3 regions of the Devosia sp. Root105 genome follow, and region 1 is predicted to be linked to each of the others. Evidence: riboswitches for the same ligand, from Rfam matches in the RefSeq annotation. Region 1 holds a riboswitch; each other region holds the start of a gene.

Evidence for each region. Region 1 has a riboswitch for cobalamin ahead of ASC68_RS06670 (CbtB-domain containing protein). Riboswitches for the same ligand answer to the same signal wherever they lie in the genome.
Region 2: it holds a riboswitch for cobalamin, as region 1 does, so the genes downstream of both, ASC68_RS14660 (ABC transporter ATP-binding protein) here and ASC68_RS06670 (CbtB-domain containing protein) in region 1, are expected to answer to the same signal.
Region 3: it holds a riboswitch for cobalamin, as region 1 does, so the genes downstream of both, ASC68_RS21105 (ribonucleoside-diphosphate reductase subunit alpha) here and ASC68_RS06670 (CbtB-domain containing protein) in region 1, are expected to answer to the same signal.

The regions. Positions count from the first base shown of each region.
Region 1 covers NZ_LMCR01000003.1:107,676-117,531, forward strand. Annotated here, with positions in the region: gene ASC68_RS06655 (FAD-dependent monooxygenase) at 1-696, opposite strand, end outside; gene ASC68_RS06660 (MarR family transcriptional regulator) at 764-1,243, shown strand; gene ASC68_RS06665 (hypothetical protein) at 1,322-1,921, shown strand; cobalamin riboswitch at 1,942-2,162, shown strand; gene ASC68_RS06670 (CbtB-domain containing protein) at 2,258-2,440, shown strand; gene ASC68_RS06675 (CbtA family protein) at 2,472-3,239, shown strand; gene cobW (cobalamin biosynthesis protein CobW) at 3,236-4,288, shown strand; gene ASC68_RS06685 (acyltransferase family protein) at 4,285-5,484, opposite strand; gene ASC68_RS06690 (LytTR family DNA-binding domain-containing protein) at 5,637-6,476, shown strand; gene ASC68_RS06695 (hypothetical protein) at 6,476-6,931, shown strand; gene ASC68_RS06700 (cobaltochelatase subunit CobN) at 6,892-9,856, shown strand, end outside.
Region 2 covers NZ_LMCR01000015.1:267,476-277,331, forward strand. Annotated here, with positions in the region: gene ASC68_RS14625 (peptidase inhibitor family I36 protein) at 134-775, shown strand; gene ASC68_RS14630 (SH3 domain-containing protein) at 947-1,615, shown strand; gene ASC68_RS14635 (ABC transporter ATP-binding protein) at 1,685-2,512, opposite strand; gene ASC68_RS14640 (ABC transporter permease subunit) at 2,517-3,368, opposite strand; gene ASC68_RS14645 (aliphatic sulfonate ABC transporter substrate-binding protein) at 3,443-4,408, opposite strand; gene ASC68_RS14650 (NAD(P)H-dependent oxidoreductase) at 4,437-5,009, opposite strand; gene ASC68_RS14655 (LLM class flavin-dependent oxidoreductase) at 5,009-6,376, opposite strand; cobalamin riboswitch at 7,041-7,258, shown strand; gene ASC68_RS14660 (ABC transporter ATP-binding protein) at 7,367-8,170, shown strand; gene ASC68_RS14665 (ABC transporter substrate-binding protein) at 8,182-9,126, shown strand; gene ASC68_RS14670 (iron ABC transporter permease) at 9,292-9,856, shown strand, end outside.
Region 3 covers NZ_LMCR01000018.1:164,386-174,241, reverse strand. Annotated here, with positions in the region: gene ASC68_RS21115 (hypothetical protein) at 1-1,781, shown strand, start outside; gene ASC68_RS21110 (ribonucleotide-diphosphate reductase subunit beta) at 1,832-2,929, opposite strand; gene ASC68_RS21105 (ribonucleoside-diphosphate reductase subunit alpha) at 3,118-6,003, opposite strand; cobalamin riboswitch at 6,114-6,267, opposite strand; cobalamin riboswitch at 6,389-6,580, shown strand; gene metE (5-methyltetrahydropteroyltriglutamate--homocysteine S-methyltransferase) at 6,801-9,053, shown strand.

The DNA.
Region 1 (9,856 bases):
CTGCTGCTCGTCGGCGGGAAAACTGTTGAACCAGTAGACCGGCCCGCCCGGGTCCTTGATGTAGCCGAAGAACGCCCGCCGCCCGAAGGTCATCAGCATCCGCCCATCGGTCGGCGCCACATCCGGCACATCGACGATGCCACCGCTCCCCAGCAGGCCGTTATAGGCAGGTGACGGCAGCCCGGGCATGGTGAGGCTGCGCACATTGGAGCGGAGGCCATCTGCCCCCACCAACACGTCGAAACTGTGCGTCACGCCGTCAGCGGTCGTCGCCGCCACCTCGGTCTCGAGGTTGGCGACCGCGCTTACCGGCGTCTCGAACTGGATCGGCACTCCGGCTGCCCGCGCCGCGGCCAACAGGATTTCGCCCAGCGCGCCGCGCCGGATCGTCACTGAAGGCGCGCCGAACTGTGCCGCATGGCGGGCATAGTCGACCGTGCCGAGCGCCCTGCCGTGTTCGTTGTGGAGGACAATGGCGCGCGTTTCGACCCCGTGCCGCAGCGCCTCCGCCGCGAGGCCAAAGCCGCGCAGCGCGTTCATGCCGTTGGGCGCCAGCGTCAGGAAAATCCCCTCGTCGATCACCTGTTTCTCGCTGCGCTTCTCGAAGACAACGGGTGCGAAGCCGCGCCTGACCAGTGCCAGGGCCAGGCCGAGCCCAGCGGAGCCGGCGCCAACGATACCGATGCGTGCTTTCATTCTTGCCTCACCTGCGCGACGCCGCATATCATGCGTCCGTCGTATTATTCGATGAGCATATAGTTAGATGATCGAAGTAAATTCGTCAAGCGACGCGAAGGCGGAGCTGGTCCAGCGGCTCGGCACGCTGATCGTGCGCTGGCAGGAAGCGACGCAGCGCTATGACGAGGAGGTGGGAGCGATGTTCAAGCTCGGCCCGGCCGAGCGCCTGTGCCTCAGCTTCCTCACCAGCGGTCCGCAAACCGCCAGCGCCATCGCTCGCGCCACTCGCCTCACCCCGGCCGCTGTCACCTCGCTGATTGACCGGCTCGAGGCGCGCAACTTCGTCCGCCGCCAACCCGATCCGCATGATCGGCGCAAGGTGCTGGTGGAACTCGCCGAGGCCACCACCGCCGTCATCGAGAAGGCCTACGCCCCGATGGCGATCGCTGGCGCCGAAGCGCTGGGCAAGCGCAGCCTCGACGAGCTGCGCCTCCTCACCGAGGTGATCGAGGAGGTCCTCGCCATCCAGAACCAGATGACCGAACGGCTGCAGTCGGGCCGGTGATCGTGCCCAGCTTCCGCCGCAAGGCCTGCCCAGACTCACCTGGCTCAGCTAGATTCGGCGGGTCAACGGAGGTCGACAATGCGTGCGCTGGTCCTGTTTCCCCTGTTGCTGTTGGCGGCGCCCGCCCTGGCTGCCGACATCGTCTGCGAGGGCCCGTTCGCCGGTGACAGTTCCGAGGCGCGGCTGATCGAAGCCTTCGGCAAGGACAATGTGGTGACTGGTGATGTCCCGGGCCCCGAGGGCTCTACCGTGCTCGCCACCACCATCTTCCCAAACGATCCCGCCAAGACCATCGAGTTCGGCTGGTGGGACGAGGAAAAGCACGAGCGCATCGCTTACTTCACCGTGCCGCCGGGTGACACCGCGCCGGGTGGCCTCAAGCAGGGCCTGACCGTCAAGGAAGTTGAAGCCCTGAATGGCGGGCCGTTCCAGCTCTACGGCTTCTTCTGGGATTATGGTGGCGCCGCCAGCTTCGAGGGCGGCAAGCTCGCCCCGCCCGAGGGTGGCTGCTCGGTCAGCGTCCGCTTCGCCGTCGGCGACTATCCGGCCGACCTCAATGTCGATGCCATCTCCGGCGACATGCAGATCTCGTCGAGCGAGCCGCTGCTCGAAAAGGTCGATGCGCGTGTCGATACCGTCACCGTCGGCTACCCCGATTCCGCTGCCGCGGAAGATTGACCGCGCCCCCTCCTGCGGCGTAACGATAACCCCACGTTGGTTCCTCAACCCCGTTCGGGCGAGGGGATCAAAAGGGAACACGGTGCGGCGTACCCATCAGGGACCAAATCCGTGGCTGCCCCCGCAACTGTAAGCGGCGAGTGCCTCCGACTATGCCACTGCCATCCTTTGGGATGTTGGGAAGGCCGGAGACCACGGTGACCCGCGAGTCAGGAGACCTGCCAGCGTCCGGGAGTGTTTCAGGAAAAGTTGTCAGACTTTTCCGGTTCGAAACGCGACCCCCGGAAAGAGCTCGGGCGATACGCCCACTTTCATCCGCACGGAGGGTGCAGGCTTATGAATACTCAGGTCCAGACGGCGTCGGTCGCCCGTCTTTCTGTCTCGCAACGGCTCATCGCAGGTGTGCTGGCATTGTTTATCGGCTTCGTCCTCGTCGGCGGCGTCGGTTTTGCCAGTGACATGGCGATCCACAATGGCGCGCACGATACGCGCCATGCGCTTGGCTTCCCCTGCCATTGAGCTGACTCAGCTCTAAGCACACGAGACATCGATGAAACTCTTCCAGCGAATCTTTTTCGCTGCGGTCCTTGCCGGACTCGCAGCCGGCTTGGCCATGAGCGCCGTGCAGCAATGGCGCGTCGCGCCGCTGATCCTCGCCGCCGAAGTCTACGAGAACGCCGCCCCCGAGGCGCCGGCCGTCGCCGAGCACAGCCACGAGGCCGGCACGCCCGCGCATGAGCATGCCGAAGCCGCGCCGGCCCACGAGCATGACGAAGACGCCTGGGCGCCGCAGGATGGCGCCGAGCGCATCGCCTACACCGTGCTGGCCAACCTCCTCGGCTGCATCGGCTTCGCCTTCGTGCTCGCTGCCGTCTCCGTGCTTTCCGGCATCGAGATCACCGCCCGCAATGGCGTGATCTGGGGGCTCAGTGGCTTCATCGCGTTGCAGCTCGCCCCGGCCCTTGGCCTGCCGCCGGAACTCCCCGGCATGCCCGCTGCAGATCTCGTCGCCCGCCAGGTCTGGTGGGTCGGCACGGCGCTCGCCACCGGCGCCGGCATCCTCGCCATCGCCAAGCTCCACAACTGGACCGGCATCGTCATTGCAGCCGTGCTGATCCTCGCGCCGCACGTCATCGGCGCACCGCAACTGGTCGGTGAACACGCCACCGCCGTCCCCGCCAATCTCGCGACCAGCTTCGCCGCGGCGACCCTCGCCACCGGCGCGCTGTTCTGGCTGATCGTCGGCCCGCTGTTCGGCTGGCTCAACGAGCGCCTCGCCAGGTCTTCCGCCTTCGCCCTGAAAGGTGCCCACGCATGAGCAAGATCCCCGTTACCGTCATCACCGGCTTCCTCGGCGCCGGCAAGACCACCCTGGTCCGGCACCTCCTCGCCCATGCCAGGGGCAAACGCATCGCGCTGATCATCAACGAGTTTGGCGAGCTCGGCGTCGACAAGGAAATCCTCGCCGGCTGCGGTGATGAAACCTGCCGCGAAGAGGACATGATCGAGCTGAGCAATGGCTGCATCTGCTGCACCGTCGCCGACGAGTTCATCCCCACCATGCAGGCGCTGCTCGAGCGTGAGGATCGCCCCGACCACATCGTCATCGAGACCTCCGGCCTGGCGCTGCCGCAGCCGCTGATCCGCGCCTTCAACTGGCCCGAGATCAAGTCCGAGGTGACCATCGACGGCGTCGTCACCGTCGCCGACGCGGCGGCGCTCAGCGAAGGCCGCTTCGCCAATGACGAACAGGCGGTCGACGCGCTCCGTTCCGCCGACGCCATGCTCGACCACGAGACGCCGCTCGGCGAGCTGTTCGAGGATCAGCTGATCGCTGCCGACATGGTGATCCTCAACAAGGCCGACCTCGTCACCGACGCCCAGCTCGACACCATCGAAGCCCACCTCAAGGCCGAGATGCGTCCGGGCACCGGCGTGGTCCGCGCCCGCAACGGCCATGTCGATGTCGCGGCGCTGCTCGGCATGGGGCTCTCGACCGAAGACAACCTCGCCGGACGCGAGAGCCATCACGAGCTCGAGCACGGTGGCGAAGGCCACGAGCACGATGATTTCGATTCCTTCTCCGTCACCCTCGACGGCGTCACCAGCAAGGATCATCTGCTCCAAACCATCGAGGCGACCATCCGCGCCCATGACGTGCTCCGTCTCAAGGGTTTTGCCGCACTCCCCGGCGCCCCGGCCCGTCTCGCCATCCAGGCGGTTGGACCGCGCGTCTCCGCCTATTTCGACCGGCCGTGGAAGCCGGGCGAGGCGCGTCGGACCGCTCTGGTGGTGATCGGGGAATCGCCGCTCGACCATGCGGCGATCACCCGGAGCCTCGAGGGTGCCATCGCGGCTGCGGCCTAACTGGCGGCGACGACCTGTGACGCGGGCCGGATCGCTTCGGCCCGCCACGCCAGCCCGAACAGCGGGCGCAGCGGTGGCACGCGCTTGATCGCCTCGGTCAGCACCACGCAACCGACAACCGTTGCGACGGTGATGATGCCGGCCTCCAGTCCCACCGGCAGCAGCAGGCCGCCGACCCAGAACCCTACGGCCACGATGAGGGTCTGATGCAGGATGTAGTACGGGAACACCGCCTCGGTGAGGAAGCGCAGCACGGGACCGCTGCGGTTGAGGTAGCGCTGCGCCAGCCCCAGCATCGCAACGATCGCCGCCCACATGAACACCGTGCGCGCCAGCGTCATCAGCGTCGTGAGGCCCTCGTCGGCGCGCACCGTGCCCCAGTTGAGCCGGGCCACGGCCAGCACCAGCAGCAGCCCGAGAGCCAGGGTGATCGCCGAGCCGAGGTGCCGTTGCACCGCCCCCCAGAATGCCGGGCTTTTCGCCGCGAACCAGCCGATCAGCACGATGCTGAACAGCTCCGCATGGTTGGCCCAGTCATTGTAGAAGGCGTGCGTCGAGGGGAAGTGCGGCGCCAGCAGCCACTCGTAACCGAGGAAGGGCAGCAGAGGCACCAGCAGCAGGCGCCAGCCCAGCGCGCCGCGCCCCAGCCAGCCGAACAGCGCCTCCGCCGCCCCATCGAGCGCTCTGAGCAGCGGCAGCAGCGCCACCACGACGAGCGTATAGGCAAGGATGTAGACCACGTACCACAGGTGGTTCCAGGTCGGCGTCAGGATCGAGAACTCCATGTCGAAGTCGAGATACTGGCCGTAGAACGCCCAGAAATCCGCGCCGGTCTCGCCCTTCCTGTAGAGCTCGAAATAGGCTTGTGGCGCGCACACCACCAGCATGCCGAAGACGATCGGCACGAACAGCCGCATGAAGCGCCGCGGCACGAACTGGCGCAGCCGGCTCCTGTCGATGGCGAAGCGCAGCGCTATGCCCGAGATGAGGAACAGCAGCGGCAGCCGCCACGGGTTGATCAGCGCCATCACCGGCTCCAGCCAGGGCCCGGCATGCGGGCTTTTCACGTGCCAGCCCCACGTCACGTAGAACATGCCGATGTGGTAGAAGATCAAAAAACCGAAGGCGATGACGCGCAGCCAGTCGAGATCGTAGCGGCGCTCCGAACCGATGGCGGGAAGGGTCTCTGCTGACATGATGGCTCCAGCCTCTGAGCGATTTGCGAGGTGTTCAGGGCTAGGGCAGGGCGCCGCCTTGTCCTACCGCGCTGGTGCAAGCGGCAGGCCGGTGGGACGAGCGGCGACGCGTGCCGGCAGCAATGGGGCCAGCGGCGGCCAATGGGTGACCAATGGCGGCTGATCTCACCGGCGAGGCCGCACTGGAGCGCCGTGTCGCGCGCCGCGTCTGGGTCATCATGACGCTGTTCCTGATCGCCATCGGCGTCCTCAACGCTCTCGGCATTCTCACCGAGGCGCAACGTGAGGGCCGGGTGCTCGACCCTCGTGTGCCGTTCATCCTCGAGTTGACCAGCGTCCTTGCCATGGTGGCGCTGGCGCCGCTGGTCATCCTGTTCGAACGCAGCGTGCCTTTCACCGCCGAGACCTGGCGCTCGGCCCTCCTCTGGCACGCGCTCGGCAGCATCGTGTTTTCGCTGCTGCACATCGCGCTGTTCATCGTGCTGCGCACCGGCGCCTACTCGGTGATCCTCGGCATGAGCTACAGCTTCTTCACCGACCTCCCCACCGACCTGCTCTACGAGTACCGCAAGGACATCTTCCCCTATTCCGTGCTGATCCTGATGCTGGGCCTGCAGCGCAGCCTCGAGGAGCATCGCCGCGAAGCTGAAGCGGCGCGGGCCGACGCCCGGCAGACCGGCAAGCTCACCCTCAAGGCCGGTGGTCGCACCATCTTCCTCGATGCCGCCTCGCTCGATTGGGCCAGCGCCGCCGGCAACTATGTCGAGATCCGCGCCAATGGCGCCACCCACCTTGCCCGCATCAGCCTTGCGGCGCTCGAGCAGCTGTTGAGCGATGCCGGCGTCGATGTCGCCCGGGTGCACCGCTCGCATCTCGTCAATCGCGCCAAGGTCCGCGAGATCGCCCCGGTCCGCGACGGCGATTTCACCATCCGCATGGCCGATGGCTCCGAACTCCGCGGCTCGCGCCGCTATCGCCAGGAGCTTGCATAATGGCCCGCAACATCTGGCTGTTCGTCGTCTCGCTGTTTATCGGCCCCGCCATCGGCGCCCTGGTGTTCTTCGCCTTCGCCGTCATCACCGACGGCATCATCGTGCATGCCGCCGGCCAGTCGGCCTCGAACTTCCTCGACGAGAACTGGCCGATCATCCTCATCGCGGCCTATACCCTCGGCGCCATACCCGCCGCCATTGCCTCGGTCATCATCATGCTCGTCAGCCGCTTCCTGCCGCAGCTCTGGCAGCGCCTCGTCGCCGGCCCGGTGATCGGCGCCCTGGTCAGCGCCGCGGTCATCGGCCTCTTCCTGTTTTCCGACGACGTCAGCTCGGTCGATGATGTCATCATCATCAGCGGTGTGGCGCTCACCGGCGCCGTATCGGCGTTCTGCTGCGTCGGCCTGATCGAGCTTTGGCACCCGCTGCCGAAGCGCTCGGCTCCGGTGACCTGATGCACCTGCTCTCCGCCCAGGCCGGTGCCCTGCAACAGGAAGGCGAGGCCATCGATCTCGCCCAGTCCCCGGCGCCGATCATCTTCGCCTCCGCCGCCGACAGCGAACTGGCTATGCTGGCCGGCGCCGCCGACCGCGCCGGCATTTCCGACCTGCGCCTCGCCAACCTCTTGCGGTTGAGCCACAACCTCTCGGTCGACCTGTGGCTCGACCAGACCGTGCAGCACGCCAGTCTGGTCGTCGTCCGCCTGCTCGGCGGCCCGGCCTACTGGCAGTATGGCGTCGACGAGCTGACCGCCCTGGCGCTGAGCGGCAAGATCCAGCTCGCCCTCCTCCCCGGCGACGCCAACCCCGACCCGATCCTGCAACAGCGCTCCACCATCCACCCCGACGACTGGACCAGGCTCCACAGCCTGTTCACCGCCGGCGGCCCGGACAATGCCGATACGCTGCTCAAGGCCTTCGCTGAGCTCGCGCAGTCGTCGTCCTCCCGCTCGCAGGGAGGCAAGGGTGGGGGGAGCCCCGCGCTCGAACCGGGCAGTTCGGCGCCAAAACCCTTCCACCGCTTCGGCCTCTGGCACCCCAAGCACGGCATACTCGAGGCGCTGCCGGCCTCGCCGCATCCGAACGTGCCCATCCTGTTCTACCGCGCTGCCCTCGAAGGCGCCGGCACCGGAACGCTCGAAGCCCTGATCGCCGAACTCGAAACCCGATCCCTCTACCCCGTCCCCATCGTCGTCTCGACGCTGAAGGAAGGCGCCTGCATCCGCTTCGTCCAGGCGGCTTTCGCCACGTATCCCCCCGGCGTTATCCTCAACCTTACCGGCTTTGCCCTCGGCCTCGACGGCCTCGACGACAAGCAGAACCCCTTTGCCGGCACCGATGCTCCGGTGATTCAGCTGCTGCAGGGCGGCCGCCCCGAAGCGCAGTGGGCCGCCGATATCCAGGGCCTCACGGCGAAAGACCTCGCCATGCAGGTGGTGCTGCCCGAGCTCGACGGCCGCATCGGCATGCTGCTGGTCGGCCACAAGCACGACGCCGTCTGGCACGAGCGCACCCAGTGCCCACTCTCCGCCTACGCCCCCGACCCCGACGGCATCCGCCGCGCCGTCACCCTGGCCAAGAACTGGACCACGCTGCGGGCCACGCCGCGCGCCGATCGGCGGGTTGCGGTGGTCCTCGCCAACTACCCCATTCGCGACGGCCGCCTGGCCAACGGGGTGGGCTATGACGCGCCGCAGTCGACGGTGGAGATTTTGAAGGTTCTTGAGGGAGCGGGGTATCGCTTCGGCCCCTCACCCGGCGCTGCGCGCCACCCTCTCCCTCAAGGGGAGAGGGGCGATGTGGCACGATCCAGCCCCGGCCTTCCCTCTCCCCTTGAGGGAGAGGGTGCCTCGCGTAGCGAGGCGGGTGAGGGGCAGTTTCCGCGCGACGGCAACGACCTGATTGCCTTGCTCCAAGCCGGCCCCACCAACGCCCATCCGGAGCGCGGCACCGGCATCCCGTTTCCCGTGAATCGCTACCGTGAGCTGTTCGCCACGCTCCCGGCCAAGATCCAGTCGGAAGTCACCGCCCGCTGGGGCGACCCTGCTGCCGATCCGTTCGTGCATGGCGACGGCGCTAAATGCGCCTTCCATCTCCCGGCGATCCGCCTCGGCAACGTCGCCATCCTGGTTCAGCCGGCCCGCGGTTACCACCTTGACGAAACTGCCAGCTATCACGATCCGGACCTCGTGCCGCCGCACGGCTATCTCGCCGCTTATCTCTGGCTGCGGCACGAGTTTGCGGCCCATGCCGTGATCCACAACGGCAAGCACGGCAATCTCGAGTGGCTTCCCGGCAAGGCCACCGCGCTCGACGCCGCGTCCTATCCCGCCGCGCTCTGGGCCGAGCTGCCGCAGCTCTACCCGTTCATCGTTAACGATCCCGGCGAAGGCACCCAGGCCAAGCGCCGCACCGGCGCGGTGATCATCGACCATCTGGTGCCGCCGCTGACCCGCGCCGAAACCTACGGCCCGCTCAAGGACCTCGAGGCGCTGCTCGACGAGTATTATGCCGCCTCCGGCATGGACCGCCGCCGCCTCGCCGGGCTCAGGAAGCGCATCCTCGATTTCACCCGCGACGCGCGCCTCGACCGCGATATCGGTCTCGTCCCGGATGAGTTCGAAACGCTGAAGCGCATCGACACCTTCCTCTGCGACCTGAAGGAAGCCCAGATCCGCGATGGCCTCCACATCTTCGGCCAATCCCCCACCGGCCGCCTCGAGCGCGACCTGATCGTCGCTCTCGCCCGCGTGCCGCGCGGCGAGACACCGGGTGAAGCATCGCTCATCCGCGCCCTCGCCGATGACCTGAAACTCGGCTTCGACCCGCTGACGGCGGACCTCGGGGCGCCGTGGACTGGGCCGGTGCTGGCTGCGCCCACCCTCCCAACCTCCCCCGCAAGGGGGGAGGCGCCGTTCGGTGGAGTCGGCGCGATCTTGCCACAAACACCGGCCGGCACCCTCCCCCTTGCGGGGAGGGTTGGGGAGGGGGGCGCCCCTCGCACCGTCGGCGACGTGGTCGAACACCTCGAGAACCTCGCGGCCGACCTCGTCAGCGGTCACACTCCCGACGCCGATTGGCTCGCAACTGCGGCCGTGCTCGAAACGATAGAACACGTTATCCGTCCGCGCCTCGCCGCCTCCGGCCCCAGCGAGATCGCCTCGCTGCTCCTCGGCCTCGACGGCCGGTTCGTCCCGCCTGGTCCCTCCGGCGCGCCGTCGCGTGGCCGTCTCGACGTGCTGCCCACCGGGCGCAACTTCTACTCGGTCGACATCCGGGCGGTGCCCACCCCGACCGCCTGGGAGCTTGGCCGGAAATCCGCCGAGAACCTGCTGGTCCGTCATTTCCAGGATCACGGCACGCCGCTCCGTTCCCTCGCCC
Region 2 (9,856 bases), on a different contig from region 1:
TGCAATTCAGTCGATTTCGCCTCGAATCGCGAATACTGCTGTTTGTCGGCAGCGTTCGGCGCGCGGCACCTGATGCCCTGCTGATCTCGCGCCGCGGCACCGATCCCGGTGCCGTCAATCAGGGAACATCCTCATGAAGCGTCTCCACCTCGTCGCCGCCGCAGCGCTGGCCGCGCTTGTCGGCCTTGCCGTCGCGCCTGCCTTCGCTGCGCCCAATGCCCACATGCTGCAGGACTCCAACGTCCGCAAGACCGCCAACCCGAACTCGCCGGTGGTCAATTCCGTCGCGGCAGGCCAGCTTGTCACCGTGCTCGATTGCCAGGGCACCGTCTGCCTGATCCAGATCCCGGGCCCCGATGGCTGGGTGCGCCAGAACCGCCTCGGCGGCCTCAACAAGGGTAAGCCCGCGTCCAACGTGCCGTTCAGCTTCAGCTTCGGTGTCGGCGGCGACGGCAAGCCGTCGATCTCGATCGGCATCGGCAACCAGCCCAAGCCGCAGCCCCTGCCGGAGCCGGAAGAAGAAGAAGACCAGGTCTGCTTCTACAAGAACGCCAATTTCAACGGCGCGAGCTTCTGCGTCGAGCCCGGCGACAGCGACGATGCGCTGGGCGGCAGCTGGAACGACTCGATCTCCTCGATCGAGGTGTTCGGCGATGCCGACGTGCTGGTCTGCCGCGATTTCGACCTCGAAGGCATCTGCGCCGACATCAGCTCGTCCAAGGCCTCGCTGCCCAAGCAGCTCAACAACGCCATCTCGTCCTACGAAGTTAACTGACGCTTCACCATACTGAGAGCCGAACGCCGCCCCGGGGAGGAACTCCCGGGGCGGCGGTTGCATTTTAGGCGCAATCGACACGATGCATGGAACTCCCTTGCGTTCGGGCCGTTTCGGCCTCGCGGCGACAATCGATAAATGCCCCAAAGCGTCACCAAGAGAGGACTATTCATGCATCCCATCAAACTGGCAGGAGCCGCCACCGTGCTGCTCGGCTCGCTGTTCTTCGCCGGTGCGGCCAACGCCGCCGTCGCCACCAGCACCGTCAATGTTCGTGCCGCGCCGGTGAACGGCGCCGTGGTCGATGTGCTGCGCCCCGGCCAGCAGGTCGAGATCGATCGCTGCTCCGGGGGCTGGTGCTACGTGATCAAGCAGGGTCCGGATGGCTGGGTCTCCGCCAGCTTCCTCAGCGACGACGATTCCGGCTTCGACGATGAGGACGATATCGATACTCGCGTCATCGTCCCCGATCGTCCGGCCCCGGGCCCGAGCCGGCCGGATGTCGATGTGAGCATCGGCTTCGACGTCCCCGGCTTCAGCTTCCAGATCGGTTCGGGCGGCTTCGACATGCGGCCTGGCCGTCCGGGTGGCAACCGCGACCGCGTCTGCTTCTACGAGAACACCAATTTCCGCGGCGACAGCTTCTGCGCTCGTCCGGGTGAGCGGCTGGCCCGTCTCGGCCGCTGGGACGATTCGATCCGCTCGATCGAAATCCGCGGCGATGCGCAGGCCCTGGTCTGCGAGCGCGCCAACTTCAACGGCCGCTGCATCGTGATCTCACGCAGCGTGCCGAACCTGCGCGGTGCCAACGACAACATCAGCTCGCTGCGCGTCCGCTGAGCGCCGCCTGACTGAACACAAAGCGCCGCCCCGGCTTATTGCCCCGGGGCGGCGTTTTGCTTCTTGCACCTAGCGCCGGAAGATCGCGTCGAGCAACTGTCGCTCGATCCGCGCCAGGTCCTCGGCGCCCCGCAACCGCGGACGCTCGTGCTGGACCAGGATGTCGAGCACGATGTGGCCCTCGTCGAGGACGATCACCCGGTCGGCCAGCGCCACCGCCTCACCGACATCGTGGGTGACGAACAGCGCGGTAAACCCCTGCTCCCGCCACACCCGCTCGACCAGCCCCTGCATGGTGATGCGGGTCAGCGCATCGAGCGCGCCCAGCGGCTCATCGAGCGCCAAAAAGTCCGGCCGGCTGACCAGCGCACGGGCCAGCGCCACGCGCTGCCGTTGCCCGCCGGAGAGTTGCGCCGGCCAGTCGCCAGCCTTCTCGTCGAGCTGCACCTCGCGCAGTGCCGCCAGCGACTTCTCCTTGGCCGGGCGGCCGCCCTGGCCCGGCCCCAGGCCCACCGCGACATTGCCGGCGACGCGCTCCCACGGCAGCAGCCGCGGCTCCTGGAACACGATCCGGGCATTCGGCGTCACTGCCTCGCCGCCCGGACCGGTGAAGGTGATGCGCCCGCCGGTCGGCTCGTCGAGACCGGTGAGCAGCCGCAGCAACGTGCTCTTGCCGCAGCCGCTCTTGCCGACGATGGCGAGGAACTGCCCTGCGGGCACCTCGAGATCGAGCTGGCGCAGCACCGGCACGCTGCCGAACGACTTATCGAGCCCCTCGATGCGGATGCCCACCGCACTGCCGCGCTCTGCCGTGGGCGCCGGTGCCTGCGGACCGTACTCCGGCTCGATCCCCTTGCCCCAGGCGTTGAACTTGCGGGCCTGCTGAATCTGGCTCATCGGATCACCCCTTCGCCGGCGTCTGGAACGCCGGGTGCCATTGCAGCGTCCGCCGCTCGAGGAACCGCGCCGTCGCATCGGCCAGCTTGCCGAGCAGCGCGTAGATCACCAGCGCCAGCACCACCACATCGGTCATCATGAACTCGCGCGCCGAGTTGGCCATGTGCCCGATGCCCGACGAGGCCGCCATGGTTTCGGCAACGATCAGCGTCAGCCACATGATGCCGAGCGAGAACCTCAGGCCCACGAAAATCGAGGGCAGCGCGCCTGGGAAGATCACCTTGCGGAACAAGGCCCAGCCGTTCATCCCATAGACCCGCCCCATCTCGATCAGTTGCGGATCGACCGTCCGCACCCCGTGCAGCGTGTTGAGATAGATCGGGAAGAACACCCCGAGCGAGGTGAGGAACAGCTTCGCCTCTTCGCCGATGCCGAACCACAGGATCACCAGCGGGATCAGCGCCAGGTTGGGAATGGTGCGGATCATCTGCAGCGTCGTGTCGGTCAGCCGGTGCGACAGGCTGGAAACACCGTTGGCGATCCCCAGGAGGAAGCCGATCGAGCCGCCGACGAACAGCCCCGACAGCGCTCGCTGCGCGCTGACCGCGATATTGACCCCGAGCTCGCCCGAAACCGTCTTGTCCCAGAAGGCCCTGAGCACATCGAGCGGCGCCGGCATCAGCCGGTTGCCGATCAGTCCCAGGCTCGATGCCGTCTGCCAGGCGACGACGATGGCCACCGGCAGCAGCAGCGGCAGCGCGCCGCTCAGCCGGGACGAAATCCACCGTCCCGCCTGGCGCAGGTTTGGCCCGCCCGGCAAGGCGGCCGGTTTGGGAAGCTCGGCAACCAGCGTCATTTCGCGTCTCCCTGAAAGCGCGACAAATCAAAGGCCTCAGGCATTTCGTCGTTTCAGCGAAACGGCGGAATGCTCTAGAGCTCCGGCGCGTGCCAGAAGACCTCGGCGATCGAGAGCTTCCTGGGCAGGATCCCCAGCCCGAAGAATTCGTCGGCCAGAGCCTGCTGGTAAGTGAGGATGCTGTCGTCGAGCGGTTGGATGGCGCCGAGGTCGGCACCCTTGCGGGTCAGCGCGATCTTCTGGATCGGTTCGGGCACCCCGGTCACCGCCGAGATCTCGCCGACCGTGGCCTCGATATTGGCCTGCGCGGCCTTCCCCACCCTCGCTAGCTCGTCGATCACCTCGGCGAGGATGGTCGGGTTCTCCTTGGCGTAGCCGCCATTGGCCAGGTAGTAGCCCCAGGAGTCGACGATGCCTTCGGTCGTCACCAGCACGCGCGTATCCGGCGCCTGTTCGGCGATCGCATAATAGGGGTCCCAGATGATCCAGGCATCGATCTGGTTGCTGGCGAAGGCCGGCGCCGCATCCGGCGGCCCCAGATCCAGCGCCTCGACATCGGCCGGCGTCAGCCCGACCGTGCGCAGCGCCTTGACTGCAAAATTATGCGCACTGGAGCCACGCTTGAACGCCACCTTCTTGCCCTTCAGGTCGGCGATCGACTGGATCGGCGAGTCCTTTTTGACGAGAATGGCCGAGCCGGCGACGCTGCTCTTGCTGGCCGCCACATAGACCAGGTCGCCACCCGCCGCCTGGGCGAACAGCGGCGGGATGTCGCCGGTCGAGCCGAAATCGATCGCGTTGGCGCCCAGCGCCTCGAGCAGCGGCGGCCCCGAGGTGAACTCGGACCAGGTGATCTTGACGCCGCGCGCCTCGAGCCGCTTGTCGAGCGCCCCCGACGATTTGGCGAGCGCAAAGACCCCGCCCTTCTGCCAGCCGATGCGGAATTCCCTGGCCGTATCCTCGGCCCGTGCCACGCCTGGCACGAGGCTCAGCGCCGACGCCGCGGCGAATAGCTTCAGTGTCGATCTGCGATCGATCATCGTCGTCTCCATCAGAAACAGGTTGAAATCAGGCGATGGCGCGCTGCGGCTCGGCCGCCTCGACGCGCTTGCCCCGCAGCCGCCAGTCGAGTTCCTCGGCCGCCCGTTCGATCCCCTTCAGCAGGCCGGGGCTATGCGGCTGGTAGTCGGCGAAATCCGGCTCGCTGGCATAGATGCCGGTGGCGATGATATCGGCCGAAAAGAACGCGAATAGCGGCCTCAGCCCATGGTCGATCGCCAGCGCGTGCCGCTCGCTGCCGCCGGTTGCCGAGAGCACGATCGGCTTGCCCTTCAGCGCCTTGGGCTCGATCAGGTCGAACAGGTGCTTGAACAGCCCGGTATAGGTGCCTTTGTAAATCGGCGAACCAACGACCAGCGCGTCCGCGGCGGTGATCGTTGCGATCAGCTGCGCGAGATCGGCCGGCGCCGAGCGCGGATCGAGGGTCGAGCCCAGCGAGGGCTGGATCTCCTGCAGATCGAAGATCGAGACCTTGGCTCCCGAACGCTGCGCCGCCGCTTCGGCGATCGCTTCCACGAGGTTGCGCGTCCGCGACGGTCGCGACGAGCTGCCGGCAAATCCGACAATATTCAGCCCGGCCATCAGGCGCTCCTCTGGCTCTGCGCCGCAGCGCGTTCGACGAAACGATTGACCGGCCGCGCGAGCCCGAGATTTTCCCTGAGCGTCGCGCCTTCATATTCGGTGCGGAACCAGCCGCGCCGCTGCAGCACCGGCACCACCTGGTCGACGAAGTCGGTGAGCCCGGTGGGCAGCACCGGTGGCATGATGTTGAAGCCGTCAGCCGCCCCGCCGTGGAACCACTCGCCGATGGCGTCGGCCACCTGCTCGGGCGTCCCGACCACCGTCCGGTGGCCGCGCGCCGTGGCCAGTGACAAATAGAGTTCTCGCAGGCTGAGCCCGCGCGCCGCGAGGTCCGACACCAGCTTCAGCCGGCTCTTGTTGAGTTCGGTATTGGTTGGCAGCGGCGGCGCCTTGTCGTCGAGCGAGTAGCCCGACAGGTCGACCCCGACATAATATTGCTTGAGGATCGACCAGGCGATCGTCGGGTGCACCAGCGACTGGATGAACTCGTAGTTCTCCTGCGCCTCTTTCTCCGTCCCACCCAGCACCGCGAAGATGCCCGGCATGATCAGCAGTTGTTCCGGCCGGCGGCCGAATTTGGCGAGCCGCCCCTTGATGTCGGAATAGAACTCCTGCGCATCTTCCAGCGTCTGGTTGGCGGTGAAGATCACCTCGGCGGTGCGCGCCGCCAGTTCGCGACCCGGCTCCGAGGCGCCGGCCTGCACCACCACCGGCCTGCCCTGCGGCGAGCGGGCGACGTTCAACGGCCCGGCGACATCGAAGAACTTGCCGTGGTGATTGACCTTGTGGACCTTGTCAGGGTCGAGAAAGATCCCGCTCGCTTTGTCGCGGATCAGCGCATCATCCTCGTAGGAATCCCACAGGTCGAGCACCAGATCGACGACTTCCTCGGCCCGCTCGTAGCGGTTGGCATGCGCCGGATGGCCAGCAATCGAGAAGTTCTTCGACACGTCGGCGCCGGTCGTCACCACATTCCAGGCGGCGCGGCCTTTCGAGATATGGTCGAGCGAGGCGAATTTGCGGGCGAGGAGATAGGGATCCTCATAGGTGGTCGACGCGGTGGCGACGAAGCCGATCCGCTCGGTCACCTGCGACAGCGCCGACCACAGCGTCACCGGCTCGAAATGCGCCGAATGGCTGACCCGGCTGCGCGTCTCGGCATCCTTGTCGCCATCCCAGCCAGCGGGACTATCAGCAACGAACACCAGGTCGAACTTGCCGCGCTCGGCCGTCTCGGCGAGGCCGCGATAGTGGTCGATGCTGTGTCCGGCGTCGGCGTCCGAATCCGGGTGCCGCCACGCCGCGATATGATGCCCGGTCGCCATAATGAAGGCGCCGAGTTTGAGCTGTCTGTCCTCGGTGGTCATTTCGACATCGGTCCCCGGTGCCGCGCTCCATGCTCGGCAATGAGACTTTAGCCTACTAATTCAATATACAATGTCGACTGATGGCTTTGCGCCGATCGCTGGGTTCGTGAGCTTTTTTTGCCCGCACAATCGCCTTGCCGGGGAACGGACGGTCGGATGCGGTTTCTGAACCATTTCTGCAACCGACGTTCAGCGCTCTGTCAGCTGGGCTGTGATGCACTGCTCCTAAGCTGCCGAGTCGGTGGCACTGAGGGGGCACATCTCAGTTCATTTCTCCCATCGGGCTGCGACGCTCGATAGCCCGTGAGGCGGGGCGCCTCCCCTCCCTCACGACGCGGACCCGGCCCGCCGCACGGTGTCGGGTCCGCGATCCCTTTTGGATTGCCACTTCCCGGCAGTGCCAATGCACGCATGTCAGCGATGGCCACCCTCTTGCCTTCTCCCCTTGTGGGAGAAGGTGGCGCGCAGCGCCGGATGAGGGGTCCGCGCAACGAAGTGTAGCGCGATCGGAGCGTAGGCGACGAGCGACGGAGCCCGCGGAGAGAACCCCTCATCCGCCCTTCGGGCACCTTCTCCCACAAGGGGAGAAGGCGATCACTGCACCGCCGGAGCGCCATGCTCTGAGACCACCTCCCTGCCAATTGACATCGCCCCCGAGTCCACGCTCTATGCGCCCGTTCAAGGTTCCTCGGCGGCCGCCAAGCCAACGGGGATTAAAAGGGAACACGGTGCGACGTACCCATCAGGGCGCAAAACCGTGGCTGCCCCCGCAACTGTAAGCGGCGAGCTCTTCCGTAGACACCACTGACCCGACGGGTTGGGAAGGTTCGGAGGCGCTGTGACCCGCGAGCCAGGAGACCTGCCTCGACAGCTCACTGTAACCCGGCCGGGGTGTGCCGAGGGGAACGTCGATGGCGCTACGACTACGCATCGCAGCTCGCATTTTGATCGGTTCGCCCGTCAGCCCTCGCCTATGCGCGGAGGCCTCCCATGGAGCTTGCCCGATCCCTGGTCGGCTCTAGCCCGGCCGCCCTCTCGGTCGAAGGCCTGAGCTGGGGGCCGTCGCATCGCGTCCCGATCGTCCGCGATCTGAGCTTTGTCGTCGCGCCCGGCGAGATGCTGGCGCTGGTCGGCCCCAACGGTGCCGGCAAATCCAGCCTGCTGCGCTGCCTCTACCGCTACCACCGCCCCACCGCCGGTACGGTCCGCCTCGATGGCGCCGACCTCTGGTCGCTGCCGCCCCGCGCCACCGCCCGCCGCATCGCCACCGTGCTGCAGGAGCCGGCCTCGGATTTCGGTCTCAGCGTCGCCGAAATCATCGAGCTCGGCCTCACCCCGCATCAGCATGATGGGTCACCGCGCGGTTACGCGTCAGTCGAAGCCGCCCTCGATCTGCTCGGCCTCGCGCCGCTGGCTGCCCGCGATTTTGCCTCGCTTTCTGGCGGCGAGAAGCAGCGCGTCATGCTTGCCCGCGCCCTGGTGCAGAAACCGGATCTGCTGATCCTCGACGAGCCCACCAACCACCTCGATATCCGCCATCAGCTTGAGGTGCTGGCGCTGCTGGCGGCGCTACCCACCACCATCATCGTCTCGCTGCACGACCTGGCGCTCGCCTCGGCCCATGCCGATCGCGTGCTGGTCATCGCCGATGGCCGGCAGGCGGCGCTCGGCCCGCCGCTGGAGACGCTGACGCCTCAGGCCATCCGGGAGACCTTTGCCGTCGAGACCGCCATCGACAGCCATCCGGCTACCGGCCGCCCCCGCTTTTCCTTCCATCTCGACCCGCGCCGCTAAGGGAGAATTCCATGCGCCTCAGCCTCCTCGCCGCCCCGCTTGTCGCGCTCGCCGCGACCAGCGCCTTCGCCTCCGGCTTCCCGGTCACCGTCAAAAGCTGTAACCGTGACGTTACCTTTGAGGCCGCCCCGAGCCGCGCCGTCTCCAACGACGTCAACCTCACCGAAATGATGCTGGCCCTCGGCCTCACCGGCTCGATGGCCGGCTATACCGGAGTGTCGGAATGGAAGACGCTCGACGAAACGCTGCGCGCCGGCGTCGCCGAACTGCCCGAGCTGTCGCCTGACTATCCCACCAAGGAAGTGCTGCTCGGCGCCGATGCCGACTTCTATTTCGCCGGCTGGAACTACGGCATGAAGGTCGGCGGCGAAATCACCCCGGAGACCCTCGGTGCCTTCGGCATCAAGGTCTACGAGCTGACCGAAAGCTGCATCCACATCATGGACAAGCCCAAGGCCGCGATCGACGACCTCTATGTCGACCTGCTCAATCTGGGAAAAATCTTCGGCGTCTCCGAACGCGCCGAAGCGCTGGTTGCCGGTTACCAGTCCGAGCTCGCCGCCTTCACCGCGACGCTACCCAGGCGCGACACCCCGCCAAAGGTCTTCATCTATGACTCGGGCGAGGAAAAGCCCTTCACTGCGGGCCGCTACGCCATCCCCACCGCACTGATCGAAGCCGCCGGCGGCGCCAACATCATGGACGACGTGAACTCGAGCTGGGTCGAGATCGGCTGGGAGCCGGTGATCGAGCGCAACCCCGACGTCATCGTCATCATCAACTACGGCGAAGTCACCGCCGAGCAGAAGGCCGACTTCATGCGCAACAACCCGGCCTTCAAGGACATTCCGGCGGTAAGGCATAACCGCTTCGTTACGCTTCAATATGTCGAGGCCACCCCGGGCCCGCGCAACATCGCGGCGATCAAGCACCTGGCGGCGGCGTTCGCGGAGTAGGCGAAGCCGGCGCGGGCTGACCCCGCCCCTGTCCCCTCCCCGCAAGGGGGAGGGAGACCCTCCCACAGATATCGAGGACAGCGTCTCCCTCCCCCTGTTTGAGGGGGAGGGGACAGGGGTGGGGGTCGGCCCGCGCCGGCGGTCCAAGTTAGCAAGCAAGCCCCCATGTCCCACCGCCACCTCTCCGGCCCGCGCCACGCCCTCGTCCACGCCACCCCGGCGCTGGTGCTGGCGCTCGCCGCGCTGCTCCTCGTCACCGCGCTGGTCGCCGTCAGCGTCGGCGCCATCGCCATTCCGCTCGATACCGTGTGGTCGGTCGTCGCCCACCATCTCGCCCCCGGCAGCGTCGAGGTCAGCTGGTCGGCCGGTCGTGACAACATCGTCTGGGAGGTCCGCCTGCCCCGCGTCATCCTCGGCGCCGCCGTCGGCGCCAGCCTGGCGCTGGTCGGCGCGGCGCTGCAATCGGTGACTCGCAACCCGCTCGCCGATCCGCACCTGCTCGGCATTTCCTCGGGCGCGGCGCTTGGCGCCATCATCGTGCTGCTGCATACCGGCATGTTCCTCGGCCTCGCCACCGTGCCGCTCTTCGCCTTCGGCGGCGCGCTCCTGAGCACCGCCATCGTGGTCAGCGTCGCCAATCTCACCCGCTCCACCGATGCCAGCAGGCTGATCCTCGCCGGCGTCGCCGTCAGCTTCATCATCACCTCCGGCGGCAGCCTCGCCATCTTTC
Region 3 (9,856 bases), on a different contig from region 1:
AAATGTATCACGTGGAGGCGCCAGTCCCCAACCCAGACGTGTTCGAATACCTCAACCTGCGGCGCCGGCAGGGTGGTGGCTATGTGCCGCTGGCCGCGGGCCTGGCGCCGGGTAACGACAAGCTCATGGCGGTCGACCGGATACCCCGTCGGCAGACCAGCGGTGCTCCCGGCTACCACTACCAGATTGCCGTCGGGGATATTTTCGGCCGTTGGGCCGACATCGCTGCCGAAACCATTGTCGCCTCGCCCCCCGAAACGCCGTGCGCGCCGGAACTGCGATCGGTTCAGCTCGGTTCCGACGGCAGCCTGGTGGTCGAGTTCTCGTGGGACTGGAAGGAGCGAAGCCCGAAATTCATCGAGCTCAGCGGCGCGTTCAAGGATGTGCTCGGCTCGGGCGTCTTTGGCGCCGCCTTCAAGTTCGAGGAAGGCGCGCAGGAACCCGCGCCGGTCGCCGGCGTGGAGCTGACGGCGCTGAGCCCGCTGTTCGCACCGTGCGCCTTCGGCGCCGAGCAGGATGCTGCTCTGGGCAGCAGCGGCACTCGCTTCTATCGGGCGCGCACGGTGCTGGACGTCGAGTTCTTCGGCGTGACCCGGCGCTGGTACGAGGTGGTCGGCCGCGGCCAGGCCTTCATGCATGCCAGGGAGCTCGTGGGGTTCAACATCAGCCCCTGGTCGGCGCCGAAATCGGTCGAGGTGATCGATCCGGAACCACCGCCGGTGCCCGCCCTGGCGGCAAGCGAAGTGCCGCTATGGGCGTCGCTGCCTGACCCATCGGGCATCAGCCGCGTCCATCTGAGCTGGGCGCCAGCGCAGGGCGCTGCAGGCTATGCGGTCTACGAGGCCAGCGAGACGGCGTTGCTGATCCGGCTCGACCAGCCCTCACGAGAGACGACTGCCTCATTGCTTGACCGGCTGCGGGTCCTGCGGGAAGCGGACCTGGCAGGAGCGCCCTGCCGCACGGCCTTCCGGCGGGTGAACGTCGACCTCATCGATGCAACCCAGACCAGTTACGAGCTCGAGCTGCCCAAAGGCAGCAAGGTGCTGCACCTGATCACGGTGGTCGCCATCGGCCACAACAATATTGAATCGGCCTGGCCGGCGACCAGCGAGGGCTACCTCGCCTATGCCGTACCGCGCCTCAGACCGCCGGCGGCGCCCTCGCTCGAGGCCCGGCTTGAAGACGGCAAGGTGAAGCTGCGCGTCGAGGCGGGGGCCGACGATATCGGTGGGCGCATCAGCATCCATCGCCTCATCGGGGGCGAGGGCCAGCCGGAAATCGGGTGGATGGAGCGTCTGCTGCCGGCGCCGGTCGAGATCAATGCGGCCGTGACCCTGCTCGAGGACACGCCGCCGCCGCGGCCCGAACAGCATCGGCTGTGGTACAGGGCAGTTGCCTGGTCGAAGGAGGATGGCGGCAAGGCGATCCTCTCGAGCGCCTCGGCGCCATCGGCGGCTGTAGGCGTGCTGGTTCCGGGCATCTTGCCCGACCCCGAGATCTTCGAATGGGATGGGAGTTTCCAGCCCGGCGACATTGGCATCGTCCGCGGCAGGCACTTCCGCGCCAGGGATCTGCGTCCGGCCATCCTGCTCGAGCGGACGAGGCCCGGCGAGGTGCAGGAAGGCGTCCATGTCTGCTGGGCCGTCGGCTTCACCGATACCGAGATCAGCTTCACCGTGCCGGATATCCCGGAACCCGGCGCCACCTACCAGGTTACCGTGGTCCGCGGCGACGGTGTCGAGGTGGTGGCCGAAGACACCTTGATCCTCGGCGGGCTCTAGGCTCGGTCAGAGGGGCGCGCAGGCATCGCGGCAACGCGCCCCTTTAAGGCTCAATCCCAGCTCAGGGCGCCCCCGTTCTGGTATTCGATGACGCGGGTCTCGAAGAAGTTCTTCTCTTTTTTCAGATCCATCGCCTCGCTCATCCAGGGGAAGGGGTTTTCGGTCTCGCCGAACACCGAGGCGAGGCCGAGCTGGGCGCAGCGGCGGTTGGCGATGAAGTGCATGTATTGCTCGCAGAGCGCCGCGTTGAGGCCGAGAAAGCCCCTCGGCATGGTGTCGCGGCTATAGGCGGCTTCGAGCTCCGCGGCCTTCCTGATCATGTCGCGCACTTCGGTCTGGAACTCGGGCGTCCAGACATGCGGGTTCTCCGCCTTGATCTGGTTGATCACGTCGATGCCGAAGTTCAGATGGATGCTCTCGTCGCGCAGGATATACTGGTACTGCTCGGCGATGCCGACCATCTTGTTGCGGCGCCCCAGCGACAGGATCTGCGCGAAGCCGGTATAGAACCACATGCCCTCGAAGATCACGTAGAAGGCAATCAGGTCGCGGACGAACGCGCGGTCGGTATCGGGCGTGCCGGTGGTAAAATCCGGATCGTCGAGGTGCTGGGTGAAGTTCAGTGCCCAGGCCGCCTTGTCGGTGATCGAGGGCACCTCGCGATACATGTTGAACAGCTCGCCCTCATCGAGGCCGAGGCTCTCGACGATGTACTGGAAGGTGTGGGTGTGCACCGCCTCCTCGAAGGCCTGGCGCAGCAGATATTGCCGGCATTCCGGGTTGGTGAGGTGCCGGTAGATCGCGAGGACAATGTTGTTGGCGACGAGGCTTTCCGAGGCGGCAAAGAAGCCGAGATTGCGCTTCAGCGTGTGGCGCTCGTCATCGGTGAGCCCATCCTTCGATTTCCATAGCGCGATGTCGGCCTGCATGGAGACTTCGGTCGGCATCCAGTGGTTGTTGCAGCCGGCGAGGTATTTCTCCCAGGCCCATTTGTATTTGAGCGGCAGCAGCTGGTTGACGTCGGCGCGGCAGTTGATCATCGCCTTGTCGTCGACCGAGACACGGCCGCCGGCACGGTCGATGCGGGCCTCCGCGGCGGGCGGGGCAGGGGTGGGGGTGTTGAGGTCTGAGGACCAATCGAGGGACATTCTGGATTTCCTATCGGATGGTGGCGCGTCCCCTCACCCGTCCCGGCTTCGCCGGTCCACCCTCTCCCCGACGGGGAGAGGAAAAGTGGTGGCCACTGCGCTCTCCAGATTCTTCTCCCCGTCGGGGAGAAGGTGGCGCGCAGCGCCGGATGAGGGGTTCTGGCTCGGAACGAGCGGTTCTTCTGGCGTTACTGGCAGGCTTCGCAGTCGGGGTCGTCGATCAGGCAGGCCGGCCCGTCGAGCACGGCCATTTCGAGCGCCAGCTTCTTCGGCGTCTCGACCACCGGCGCGGCCGCAGCCAGCGGCGTCACCGCCACGGCGTTGAGCTTGCCGTCCGTCCCCTTCAGCGTCGACTTCTCGACATGCGTCGCCGAGCGCGAACGCAGGTAATAGGTGGTCTTCAATCCCGCTTTCCAGGCCGAGCGGTAGAGGCTGTCCAGCGCTTTGCCTGAGGGGTTGGCGAGGTAGAGGTTGAGCGATTGCGCCTGGTCGATCCATTTCTGCCGGCGCGAGGCGGCGGCGATCAGCCAGCTGGCATCGAGCTCGAAGGCGGTGGCGTAGATGGCCTTGAGGTCGTCGGGCACCCGGTCGATCTGGCCGACCGAGCCGTCGAAATATTTGAGGTCGGAGATCATCACCTCGTCCCACAGGCCGCGGGCCTTGAGGTCGCGCACCAGCAGCGCATTCACCACGGTGAAATCGCCCGACATGTTCGATTTGACGTAGAGGTTCTGGTAGCCCGGCTCGATCGACTGGCTGACGCCACAGATGTTCGAGATGGTCGCCGTCGGGGCAATCGCCATGGTGTTGGAATTGCGCATTCCGACCGACTTGACGCGGGCCCGGAGCGCTTCCCAGTCGAGCCGCTGGCTGCGATCGATATGGATCTCGCTGCGGGTTGCGGCGAGCATTTCGAGGCTGTCGATCGGCAGTACGCCCTTCGACCACAGTGAGCCCTGGAACGAGGCGTAAGCGCCGCGCTCTTCGGCGAGGTTAGTCGAGGCGGTGATGGCGTAGTAGCTGATCGCTTCCATCGAGCTGTCGGCGAACTCCACCGCGGCATCCGAACCATAGACGATGCCCTGCGCCTGCAGCGCGTCGGCAAAGCCCATGAGGCCGAGCCCGACCGGGCGGTGGCGGAGGTTGGAGCGGCGGGCTTCCGGGATGGTGTAGAAGTTGATGTCGACGACATTGTCGAGCATCCGCATGGCGATATCGACGGTGCGCTTGAGCCGCTCGAGGTCGAGGCCTTGGTCGCCGATGTGGGCCAGGAGGTTGATCGAGCCGAGATTGCAGACCGCCACCTCGTCCTTGCTCGTATTCAGCGTGATCTCGGTGCAGAGGTTGGACGAGTGCACCACCCCGACATGCTGCTGCGGCGAGCGGATGTTGCAGGGGTCCTTGAAGGTCACCCAGGGGTGGCCGGTCTCGAACAGCATGGTCAGCATCTTGCGCCACAGATCGAGCGCCCGGACCGTCCGGAACACCTTGATCTGGCCGGCCGCCGCTTTCGCTTCGTAAGCTTCGTAGGCCGCCTTGAAGGCGGGGCCAAAGAGATCGTGCAGGTCCGGCGTCTCGTCGGGCGAGAACAGCGTCCAGTCGGCGCCGGCTTCGACGCGCTCCATGAACAGGTCCGGCACCCAGTTGGCGGTGTTCATGTCGTGGGTGCGGCGGCGGTCGTCGCCGGTGTTCTTCCGCAAATCGAGGAACTCCTCGATGTCGACGTGCCAGGTCTCGAGATAGGCGCAGACCGCGCCCTTGCGCTTGCCGCCCTGGTTCACGGCGATGGAGGTGTCGTTGGCCACCTTGAGGAACGGCACAACGCCCTGGCTCTCGCCATTGGTGCCCTTGATATGGGCGCCGAGCCCCCGCACCGGGGTCCAGTCATTGCCGAGCCCGCCGGAATATTTGGCGAGCAGCGCGTTGTCCTTCACGGCCTTGAAGATGCCGTCGAGATCGTCGGCGACGGTGGTGAGGAAACAGCTCGAAAGCTGCGGCCTGAGCGTCCCCGAGTTGAACAGGGTCGGGGTCGAGGCCATGAAGTCGAAGCTCGACAGCAGGTTGTAGAATTCGATGGCGCGGGCTTCGCGGTCGATCTCGCGCACCGCGAGCCCCATGGCGACGCGCATGAAAAACGCCTGCGGCAGCTCGAACACCGTGCCGGCGGCATGGAGGAAATAGCGGTCGTAGAGCGTCTGCAGCCCCAGATACTGGAACTGCTGGTCGCGCTCCGGCCGCAGCGCCGCGGCGATGCGGGCGATGTCGAAGCGGCCGAGTTCGGGGTCGATCAGTTCGAGCCCGATGCCGCGTTCGAGATAGGCCGGGAAGTACTCGGCATAGCGGGCCGCCATCTCGCCCTGCGTCGCCTGGTCGGGGCGCCCGGCGAGAAAGCTCAGCGCTTCACGGCGCAGCTTGTCGTTGAGCAGGCGCGCCGAGACATAGGCGTAATTGGGCTCGGTCTCGACCAGGGTGCGGGTGGCGAGGATCGGCGCCAGCGCCAGCTCCTCGGTCGAAATGCCGTCATAGAGGTTGCGGCGGGTCTCGGTGAGGATGGTCTCGGCGACCACGCCGTCGAGGCCGGCAGAGGATTCGGCGATAACGGTGGTGAGGCGCGCTTCGTCGAGCGGCGCGCCATCGGCCATGCGGATCGCGGGGGACGCGGCCGGCGCCACCGCCTTGTCGGCGCGGGCCTTGGCGTGCTCCTCGCGGTAGAGCACATAGGCCCGGGCGACCTTCTGGTGTTCGCCGCGCATCAGCGCCAGCTCGACCTGATCCTGCACATCCTCGATGTGGAACACCCGGCCGTCCTTGGCCCGGCGGACCAAAGCCGCCACCACTTCGCCGGTCAGTTGCTCGACGATCTCGTGCACCCGGCGCGAGGCCGCCGCCTTGTTGCCTTCGACCGCCAGGAACGCCTTGGTCAGCGCCACGGCAATCTTGCTCTGATCGAACGGCACGGTGCCGCCATTGCGCTTCAGCAGCGAGAAGCCCGGCGCATTGGCCGCCTGCGGCTCAGGTGAGGTGACGACGACCGGGCGGCCGGTGTCGGAATGGACGATCTCTGAAGTGGACATGTGCCTCAAGTAACCCCGTGAGTGGCAGCGGGGCTTTCCGAGGTCGCGAAACGGCGCACAGGCGCATCGGCCCAGGCGTTTTCGCGGCCAACCGGTGCACCCCGCCCGTGGACGAACTAACCTGTCGTGGCAGGTATCTGGCTGGCCGGCAGCGCCGGCTATCACAGTTGCGGGGGCAGCGCCGGACTGGAGCAATTGCCCGCACCGGCTTCCCTATTATCACCCGTCCTTGCGAACCGAGTGACCACGACACACTAGATGTAGTGTGCCTGTTCGGGATTCGCGTCAATGGGTTGCGACAGAATCCGCCGGGCGGCCAGCTTGCTGTGATGGGCGGGATATAAAGAAATCTTTATGTCCCGTTGACAGCGCCCCATCCCTGCGGCAACCTCACCCCGTCCATGGTCCCCGCAAGGGGATAACAGGGAATCCGGTACGGGGTGGTCCCCAAGTCCGGAGCTGCCCCCGCAACTGTAGGCGGTGATGGGCGCTCAACGAGCCACTGGCGAGAAGCCGGGAAGGCGAGCGTTCAGGATCCTCGCGAGCCAGGAGACCTACCGTGGAAGTGATTGTGCACTTGCAGTCGATCGGGCGGATCGGCGAGAGGACCAGACCATGACGAACCATCGTCACCACTTCCGAATGCGTCGCTGAACCGGCGGCCTTTCGTTGTCGCGCTTTCGAACCGGAAAAGTCTCACAACTTTTCCTGAAAACGCTCCGGCGACCGGCTCCATCCTGATCAGCTTTTTTGCCCGCGCCTTTCGGCGCCGGGCTCGTTCACGCATCGGAAACCCCATGACCCGTTCAGCCAATCTCGGCTTTCCCCGTATCGGCCTCCATCGCGAATTGAAGAAATCCCTCGAAGCCTACTGGAAGGGGGCGATCGATGCAGAGGCCCTCGACGCCTCCGGCCAGGCGCTGCGCGCCCGCCATTGGCAGTTGCAGCGCGACGCCGGCATCGAGGTGATCCCGTCCAACGATTTCAGCTTTTACGACCACGTGCTCGATATGACCGCGGCACTCGGCGCCATCCCGCCACGGTTCGAGGCCATCGCCGACCCGACGGAGCGCTATTTCGCCATGGCGCGCGGCACGGCCGCGGCGCCGGCGATGGAGATGACCAAGTGGTTCGACACCAACTACCACTACATCGTGCCGGAGCTGCATCGCGGCCAGCAGTTCCGCCTTGCCTCGAGCAAAGCGGTCGACGAGGTGCTCGAGGCGAGGGCGCTCGGCATCGAGACGCGGCCGGTGCTGGTCGGTCCGGTCACCTGGCTGAGCCTCGGCAAGCCCAAGGATGACGGGCTCGACCCGCTGACCCTGCTCGACGGCGTGCTGCCGGTCTATGCCGAACTGCTCGGCACGCTGAAGGCGATTGGCGCTGAGTGGGTGCAGATCGACGAGCCGATCCTGGCGCTCGACCTCAGCGTGGTGCAACGGGCGGCGCTCCGCCGTGCCTATGAGGTGCTGCAGCCGGTGGCGCCGCGGATCATGCTCACCAGCTATTTCGGCGCGCTCGGCGACAATACCGAGCTCGCCGTCGGGCTGCATGTGGCGGGGCTCCATATCGATCTGGTTCGCGCCCCCGAGCAACTCGCCGGGGTGCTGAAGGCCCTGCCGGCGGATAAAGTGCTGTCGGTCGGCGTCGTCGATGGCCGCAACATCTGGAGGGCCGATCTCGACCGGCAACTGGCGCTGGTCAACAAGGCGTGGGACAGCGTCGGCCCCGACCGCCTCGAAGTTGCCCCGTCCTGTTCGCTGCTGCACAGCCCGGTGGATCTCGAGGCAGAAACCGAGCTCGACCCCGAGCTACGGTCGTGGCTGGCTTTCGCCACCCAGAAGCTGGGCGAGGTGTCGGCGCTGACCCGCGCCATGCAGAAGGGCCCGGCAGCCGCGAGGGCCGCCTTCGAAGCGAGCGCCGCCGCGGCCCTGTCGCATCGGCAGTCGCCACGCATCCACCGCGCGGAGGTGAAGGGCAGGGCGGCTGCCAGCCTGCGGCTCAATCGCGCCAGTCCGTTCAATGTCCGCCGCGCGGCGCAGCGCCGGCGCTTCGGCCTGCCGGCCTTCCCGACCACCACGATCGGCTCGTTTCCGCAGACGCAGGAAGTGCGCGAGCAACGTGCCGCGTTCAAGCACGGGCAGATCGACGCGGCTGCCTATCAACGGTTCCTCGAGGCAGAGACCGAGCGGGCAGTGCGCATCCAGGAACGGATCGGCCTCGACGTGCTGGTGCATGGCGAATTCGAGCGCAACGACATGGTGGAGTACTTTGGCGAGCAGCTCGACGGCTTCGCTTTCACCAAAAACGGCTGGGTGCAATCCTATGGTTCGCGCTGCGTCAAGCCGCCGGTGATCTACGGTGACGTGTCGCGGCCCCAGGCCATGACGGTGCGCTGGTCGGCCTATGCGGCCTCGCTCACCGACAAGCCGATGAAGGGCATGCTCACCGGCCCGGTCACCATCCTGCAGTGGAGCTTTGTGCGCGTCGACCAACCGCGCGCCGAGACGTGCCGGCAGATTGCGCTCGCCATCCGCGACGAGGTGCTCGACCTCGAAGCGGCCGGCATCGGCATCATCCAGATCGACGAGCCGGCGCTGCGCGAAGGCCTGCCGCTGCGCCGCAGCGACTGGCAGGAATACCTCCGGTGGGCGGTCGATTGCTTCCGCATCACCGCTTCGGCCGTCGCCGACGCGACGCAGGTGCACACCCATATGTGCTACGCCGAGTTCAACGACATCATGCCCTCGATCGCCGAGATGGATGCCGACGTGATCTCGATCGAGACCTCGCGCTCGGCCATGGAGCTGCTCGAAGCGTTCCGCGATTTCCGCTACCCCAACGAGATCGGCCCCGGCGTCTGGGACATCCACGCGCCCCGCGTGCCGAGCCAGCCGGAGATGCTGGCGCTGCTGCGCAAGGCCGCGGAGGGCATCCCGGGCGAACAGCTCTGGGTCAACCCGGATTGCGGCCTCAAGACCCGCAACTGGCCGGAGGTCGAGGCATCGCTGCAGAACCTCGTGGAGACAGCCCGGCAGCTGCGGGCTTAGTCCTCGGGCGTGGGCGTAAAGTGAGGGGGGCGCTGCCGCAGGCGCCCCCATCCCAGGTGCCACCCTGGCGCAGGCAGGCCGGCCTGCCGATCAGGTAGTTGTCAGCCGCGCTGTGGTATCGGGCAGGGATGGAACCGAAGCTTTCATGGTGGGCAGTCCTCGCGGCCTTTTTTGTCCTCATGGTGACAGCGGCCGGCATCGGCGTCACGCTTGGGCTGCTGATCTCCATCCCGCCGCGATTGTGACTGCCTGCGCAAATAGGCGCATAAGCGCCCATCCTGTCAGCAAAACTACAGGCGCCAGGCGCTAAGCTATGAGCGTTGTCCCCGCGTTCGCGCCGCGGAAGGGACCTGCAGGCGTCGTCGGCAAGCGACACCTGCCTCACTGGGCTTTGGGGGCCGTCATAGCGGAAATGGACCGAGAACCGAGAGATCGGTGGTGGCTTTACGCCACCGTCTTCCTTGCGATTGTCACGGGAACGACAGCAGGGCTGGTTGCCATGATGATCTGGGCAAGGCTGTAGCAGGGAGCTGTGGAAGGCCGCCGTGGTGTCATCGCCGCGGCCACCCCGTTCGCGCCACGTCATCCCGGCCTTCGCCCATAGGCGCTAAGTTACGACCGCGCCCACCGAGTTTGGGGCGCTGCCGGGTGGCAAGCTCGCCGATGGGCGCCGCATAAGAGCAGTGGAAATCGCCTAAACTTAACGCATATGGGCGAAGGCCGGGACCCATCCTGAGATGCTTGGGCTTGCCTGCGCAACCGCACGACGCTCTGCAAGTCCCCCAAACTCGGTGTCATCCCCG